2 regions of the Leifsonia sp. P73 genome follow, and region 1 is predicted to be linked to the other one. Evidence: predicted binding sites of a transcription regulator. Region 1 holds the regulator's gene; the other holds the start of a gene.

Evidence for each region. The regulator LexA, encoded in region 1, represses DNA repair genes until DNA is damaged. The targets are predictions, from matches to a motif close to TCGAACANNTGTTCGA.
Region 2: the regulator LexA is predicted to act here: its motif matches at 1,284-1,299, upstream of ACQ86L_RS01535 (DUF6504 family protein).

The regions. Positions count from the first base shown of each region.
Region 1 covers NZ_CP194931.1:934,942-938,342, forward strand. Annotated here, with positions in the region: gene ACQ86L_RS04750 (histidinol-phosphate transaminase) at 1-833, opposite strand, end outside; gene ACQ86L_RS04755 (LysM peptidoglycan-binding domain-containing protein) at 1,023-1,376, opposite strand; gene lexA (transcriptional repressor LexA) at 1,642-2,310, shown strand; gene ACQ86L_RS04765 (metallopeptidase family protein) at 2,384-2,731, opposite strand; gene metE (5-methyltetrahydropteroyltriglutamate--homocysteine S-methyltransferase) at 2,819-3,401, opposite strand, start outside.
Region 2 covers NZ_CP194931.1:292,953-296,353, forward strand. Annotated here, with positions in the region: gene ACQ86L_RS01530 (DUF3097 domain-containing protein) at 47-892, opposite strand; gene ACQ86L_RS01535 (DUF6504 family protein) at 973-1,263, opposite strand; gene ACQ86L_RS01540 (aldo/keto reductase) at 1,438-2,271, shown strand; gene ACQ86L_RS01545 (DUF1707 domain-containing protein) at 2,305-2,787, shown strand; gene ACQ86L_RS01550 (VIT1/CCC1 transporter family protein) at 2,853-3,401, opposite strand, start outside.

The DNA.
Region 1 (3,401 bases):
TCGCCCACCATCGCGAGCATCTCGTCCGAGTGCGCGAGCGCCCCGAGGGCGGCGGCCTGCGTGATCGCGGAGAGGTGGTACGGGAGCCGCACCAGCCGAAGCGCGTCGACCACAGCGGGGTCGGCGGCCAGGTAGCCGACGCGCGCCCCCGCGAACGCGAACGCCTTGCTCATCGTGCGGGAGACGAGCAGCCGCTCGCGTCCCGGAAGCAATGTGAGCGCTGACGGCTCGCCCTCCGGCATGAACTCGGCGTACGCCTCGTCCACGATCACGATGCCGCGCGCCGCAGCGTAGACAGCCTCGATCGTGTCGAGCGAGAGAGGTGTCCCGGTCGGGTTGTTCGGCGAGCAGAGGATGACGATGTCCGGATCGTGCTCCCGCACGGCCGCCGCCGCGGTCTCCGCCGACAGCTCGAAGTCGGCGTCGCGCCCGGCCGCGATCCAGCTCGTCCCGGTGCCGGACGCCAGCAGCGGATACATGGAGTAGGTGGGTGCGAACCCGAGGAGGCTGCGCCCCGGGCCGCCGAACGCCTGAAGGATGTGCTGCAGCACTTCGTTGGACCCGTTGGCGGCCCAGACCTGCGCTGCCGTCAGCCCGTGCCCGAGGTAGCGAGCGAACGCCTCCCGCAACTCGGTGAATTCGCGATCCGGGTAGCGGTTCACCCCCGTCACGGCGACCGCGACCCGCGCGACGATGTCCGCGGCGACGTCCTCCGGAACCGGATGCGTGTTCTCGTTCACGTTCAACGCGACGGGCACGACCTTCTGCGGCGCCCCGTACGGGGTGCGACCGCGCAGGTCATCACGGATCGGAAGATCGGAGAGAGAGGTCACCCCTCAATGCTAACCAGCCACACTGAACGCTCCCGCCGTGTGACGCCCCGCTGCACCCCCGCCGAGCGCCTCCCGTAAAAAGGAAAACGCGCCCAAATCTCCTGCCGAACCCCCAACCACAGGAGATTCAGCAGCGTGTCGCGCGATTTCTCCTTCATGCGGTGGGCCAGGTGGCGGCGACGCTGCCCCTTACTTCCCGTCGTACTGCGTCGGAATCGCCAGCTGCTGCCCCGGCGTCACCACCGCCGACGACAGCCCATTCAGGTTCACTAGATCCGCGATCACATCGCGCGGGTCGGCGTTCGGCGCGATCCGCGACGCCACCGACCACAGCGAGTCCCCCGACTGCACCGTCACGTAGTGGAAGGTCACGTGCGCCTGCTCCCCCGTAGCCGCCGCACCTCCGCCGTTGAGCGCGAACACCATCGCCCCGATCACGATCGGCAGCGCCACGAGCATGGTCAGCACGGCACGCCCACGGCGCGTGAGCCGCAGCCGAACACGTCCGGCCGCCTGCGCGTCACTCGCCCCAACGCTGTTCATCCCAACGTTGTGCATAACCACTGCGCTCATGTCGTGACCTCCAAAGGCTCCGGTCGAAGCTCTGTTCCGAATATATCTTCGAATGTTCGAGACCGCAATCCTCGTCCGGCCGAAAAAACTGGCATGTATTTCGAGACACACTCGAACACATGTTTGTCGGGCAGCCGTACTGTGGATACAGTTTCGATTGTCTGGACGTAAGACAACCAGGCACCACCGACATTCGGTTCCTCCGGGTGACGGCGACGGTCACGAAGGGACGAGCGTGTCGAACGAGAACCAGGCTCCGCGCACGCGGCGCCGCAAGAACCTCAGCGAGAAGCAGCTCGCCATCCTCGACGTGATCCAGCGTTCCGTGAGCACGCGGGGCTACCCGCCGAGCATGCGCGAGATCGGCGACGCCGTCGGTCTGTCCAGCCTCTCGTCCGTCACCCACCAGCTCAACCAGCTGGAGCTGAGCGGCTACCTGCGCCGCGACCCGAACCGGCCGCGCGCGCTGGAGATCCTCATCGACGTCCCGTCGAGCACCCCCGACTTCGAGAGCCAGACCCCGGTCGGCGACGCCGCGATGGTCCCGCTCGTCGGCCGCATCGCCGCGGGCGTCCCGATCACGGCCGAGCAGCAGGTGGAGGAGGTCTTCCCGCTCCCCCGCCAGCTCGTGGGCAACGGCGAGCTCTTCATGCTCAAGGTGGTCGGCGAGTCCATGATCGACGCGGCCATCTGCGACGGCGACTGGGTGGTCGTCCGCGCGCAGAACACCGCGGAGAACGGCGACATCGTGGCGGCCATGCTCGACGAGGAGGCCACGGTCAAGGTGTTCCGCCAGCGCGACGGCCACACCTGGCTGCTCCCCCGCAACTCGAACTTCGAGCCGATCCTGGGCGACTACTCGACCATCCTCGGCAAGGTCGTCGCCGTCCTCCGCGCCGTCTGACCCACCCCCGATTCGTGCCGAATGTCGCAATAATGGCGGCCAGAGTCGACATTCGGCACGAATCGCGGCGCGGTCAGGCCCAGCCGAGCTCCTGGAGGCGGGCGTCGTCCAGCCCGAAGTAGTGCCCGATCTCGTGGACGAGCGTGACACGCACCCGCTCGCGAAGCTGCTCGACGGTCTCGCAGCTCGCCTCGAGGTTGTTGCGGAACAGCGTGATCCGGTCCGGCAGCTCGCCGAACCCGTAGACCCCGCGCCGCGTGAGCGGATGCCCGGTGTACAGCCCGTACAGCCGCGGCCGCGCGCCCGGCGGCTGGTCCTGGATGATGATCGCCACGTTCTCCAGCGGCCGCACCATGTCGTCCGGCAGGCCGTCGAAGACGTCGTCCACCAGCCGCTCGAACTCGTCGTCCGGAATGCGCATGCGCTCATCTTCCCCGAACCGGCGGAGGCCGCGCTCCCCGTCCGCGCACAGCGGAACGGGACAGCGCGGCCTCGCCGCCAGGAGCGATCAGGCCGTCACGCCCACGCGCTCCCGCACGTCGCGCGTCGCCGCGAGGATGTTGCGCAGCGACGCCACCGTCTCGTCGTACCCGCGGGTCTTGAGCCCGCAGTCCGGGTTCACCCAGAGCTGACGGCCCGGGATCGCGCTGAGCGCCGTCTCCAGCAGCTCGGTGACCTCGGCGACCGACGGCACGCGCGGCGAGTGGATGTCGTAGACGCCCGGGCCGATGCCGTGCTCGAAGCCGGAGCGCTGGATGTCGTGGACGACCTCCATCCGGCTGCGCGCCGCCTCGATGCTGGTCACGTCCGCGTCGAGGTTGCGGATCGCGTCGATGACCACGCCGAACTCCGAGTAGCAGAGATGGGTGTGGATCTGCGTCGCGTCCGCCACCCCGGAGGTCGCGAGCCGGAACGAGCCGACCGACCAGTCCAGGTAGGCGGCCTGGTCGGCGCGCTTGAGCGGCAGCAGCTCGCGCAGCGCCGGCTCGTCCACCTGCACGACGCGGATGCCCGCGGCCTCCAGGTCCGCGATCTCGTCGCGCAGCGCGAGGGCCACCTGCCGTGCGGTCTCACCGAGCGGCTGGTCGTCG
Region 2 (3,401 bases), 640 kb from region 1:
CGAGGCAGGATAGCGCCGCCGGAACCGACGGTGGAAGTGCCCGCCCCTACCGCGCCACCGGCTCCGTCACGAAGTCGATCAGCCGCTCCACCCGCCCGAGCAGCTCCGGTTCCAGGTCGGCGAACGTCCGCACCCGGCCGAGGATGAGCTTCCAGGCCCGCGCGATGTCCGCCTGCGTCTCGTGCGGCAGGCCGAGCGCTTCGCAGATGCCGTGCTTCCACTCGATGGAGCGGGGGATGGCCGGCCAGGCCTCCAGCCCGACCCGCGCGGGCTTCACGGCCTGCCAGATGTCGATGTACGGGTGGCCGACCACGAGCACGTGCGCGCCGAACGGCCCGCGCGCCACCTTCTCGGCGATCCGGCTCTCCTTGGATCCGGGGACCAGGTGGTCGACCAGCACGCCGACGCGGCGGCCGCGATCGGGAGCGAACTCGCGCACGATCGCGTCCAGGTCGTCCACACCCTCCAGGTACTCCACGACGACGCCCTCCACCCGGAGGTCGTCACCCCAGACGCGCTCCACCAGCTCTGCGTCATGGCGGCCCTCCACGAAGATGCGGCTGGCGCGGGCGACGCGCGCCTTCTGCTCGCCGACCGCGAACGATCCGGAGGCCGTGCGCCCACGCCCGGCCGGGGCGCGGCTCGGCACGACGAGCCGCACGGGTTCCCCGTCGATCAGGAAGGAGGCGCCGATAGGGAACACGCGCTTCGCCCCGAAGTAGTCCTCCAGCTCGACGGTCTGCGCCTCCAGCCGGACGATCGCGCCGCAGAACCCGGTGCCGGCCTCCTCGACCACGAGGTCGCGCACGGCCTCCACCGTCGGCACGGCCTTCCGGCCGGCGTTCTTCCAGTCGGTGGCCAGCACATCGGAGCCGTAGCGGTCGTCGTCCATCACGTTGAAGGAGGCTAGGGGATGGGCGGGGTGGGGTGGGGGAGGCTCCCCGCGTGAAGGTGGGATGCGCGCCCCAAGCCTCAATCGAAGATCCGCACCAGCCGCCAGCTCCGGTCGTCCGCGTCGTGCCGCACGTCGAACACGTGCGCCACCCCGCCGTCGCTGGTCGCCTGGAAGCGCCAGCCGCCGATCTCCCGCGGCAGCACGCCGACGCCGTACCGGTGCTCGCCGAAGGGGCGCCACCACGCGCAGATCTCCGCCCACACGGTCGGGGTGTCGCTCACCCGGTAGCGCGTGGAGCGCCAGACCAGGCGGGTCGGGATGCCGTCCTCGGTGGTCCACACGGCCACCGCCTCGTCGATATCGGTCATGGGCTCGGGTTCCTCTCGAATCGAACGTATGTTCGAATGCAAGTGTAAACCCGTCCGCGCGATGTGTGTGAGACTGACCACCCGGGGAGACGGCGAGGAGACGACGTGGTCGTAGTTGACGAGGTGCAGGAAACAGATCCCGGGTGGCGGCTCGGAACCCTGCGAGTGAGCCGGATGGGCTTCGGGGCGATGCGGCTGGCATCCGCTGCGGCTTTCGGACAGGGCCCGAGCCGGGACCGCGCCGAATCCATCGCGGTGCTGCGGCGCGCTCGCGAGTTGGGGGTCACTCATTTCGACACGGCCGCGTTCTACTTCTCCGCACTGCGATCGGCCAACGAGTTGATCAACGCCGCGTTCCCCGACCAGGACGACGATCTCGTCATCGCCACCAAGGTCGGTCCGTCCCGGAACGCGTCCGGCGAATGGGCGGACCCGGCCCGACCGGATCAGTTGCGTGGGCAGGTGGAGGAGAACCTGCGCCAACTCGGCCGGGACCGGCTCGACCTCGTCTATCTGCGAGCCTTCGGCTCAGGCTCCGTCGGTGAGCACTTCGGCGCCCTTGCGGAGTTGCAGGCCGAGGGTCTCATCGGCAATCTGGGCCTCTCGAACGTCTCGACAGCACAACTCACCGAGGCGGCCGGTATCGCCTCGGTCGTCAGCGTCCAGAACCGCTTCGGGCTGGACCAGCGCACACCGGAGGCGCTGGCCGTCCTCGACGAGACGACCCGCCGACACATCGCCTTCGTGCCGTATTTCGCGATGGCGGGGACGGCAGGAGAGCGCGGACGCTCCGCTGAGACGAATCCGGTCGTGACGGACATCGCGAGCAGGCACGGCGCGAGCACGGCGCAGATCAGGCTGGCGTGGACCCTCCACCAGGGCCCGAACGTGTTGGCCATCCCCGGCACCGGCGACATCGCGCACCTCGAACAGAATGTCGCCGCCGCACGCATCCGCCTCAGCCGCGAGGAGCTCGACAGGCTGGAAACCAGCGCGCGTCCCCGGTGATCATCGGGTGGCGCGCCCTGCCATACTGACCGCATGACAGACTTCGGGGATCCGTCGAACGCGTCGTTGCGCCTCAGCCACGACGAACGGGAGCGCGCCGTCGCCGCGCTGCAGTCGCACGCCGCGCAGGGGAGGCTGAGCGAGGCCGAGCTGGAGGCGCGCGTCGCCGCCGCACGGTCGGCCGTCACGCGCGGCGACCTCCAGCCGTTGTTCTCCGACCTCCCGGGCGTGCTGCACTTGGATGGCGACGGCGCCGCACCGAGCGCGCCGGCTGCCGCCGCGTGGCAGGCGTCCCAGCCGGGGCCGAGCCCGTGGGGCTACCCGCCGGCGCCCGGCGAGCACGGCCGGCCGGTCACCCGCTGGGGGCTGCTCGTCGTCTCGATCATGCCGTTCGTCGCGGTCATCCTGTTCTTCCTGACCGGGATGGCCTGGGGCTACGCGTACAGCTGGCTGTGGTTCCTGCTCATCCCGCTCGCCGGCGCGCTCGTGTACGGCGTCGACGGCCGGAGGCGCTGACATTCGGCACGAATGGCGGCTTTCGCGCCGTCATTCGCGCCATTCGGCACGAATGTGGGAGCGCGTCAGCCGACGGTCGCGCCGAACAGCAGCCCCAGCAGGTACGTCGCGGCCGCCGCGCCGTAGCCGATCGCGAGCTGCCGCAGCGCGCGCTTCAGCGGCGACGCGCCCGACAGCAGTCCGACGATCGCGCCGGTCCCGAGCAGCACCAGGCCGACGAGCACGGCGGCGACCACGATCGCCGCGGTGCCGGTCAGCCCGAAGATGAACGGCAGGATCGGGATGAGCGCGCCGGAGGCGAAGAAGCAGAAGCTCGACACGGCGGCGCTCCAGCCGTTGCCGACGGCCTCGTGGTCGTCCTCGACGGCGCCGGGCACAGCGACCGGTGACGTGTAGGCGCCAAGGGTCGTCAGCACCTCGTGGGCGTGCTCCTGCGCCTCCGCCTGGTCCATGCCGCGCGCCCGGTAGACGAGCGTGAGCTCGTTCGCGTCCACGTCGAGGTGGGACAGCGCCGAGCTCGTCGCCGGGTTCGGGCTGGAGGCCTCCAGCAGCTCGCGCTGCGACCGCACGGACACGTACTCGCCCGCGCCCATCGACAGCGCGCCGGCGAGGAG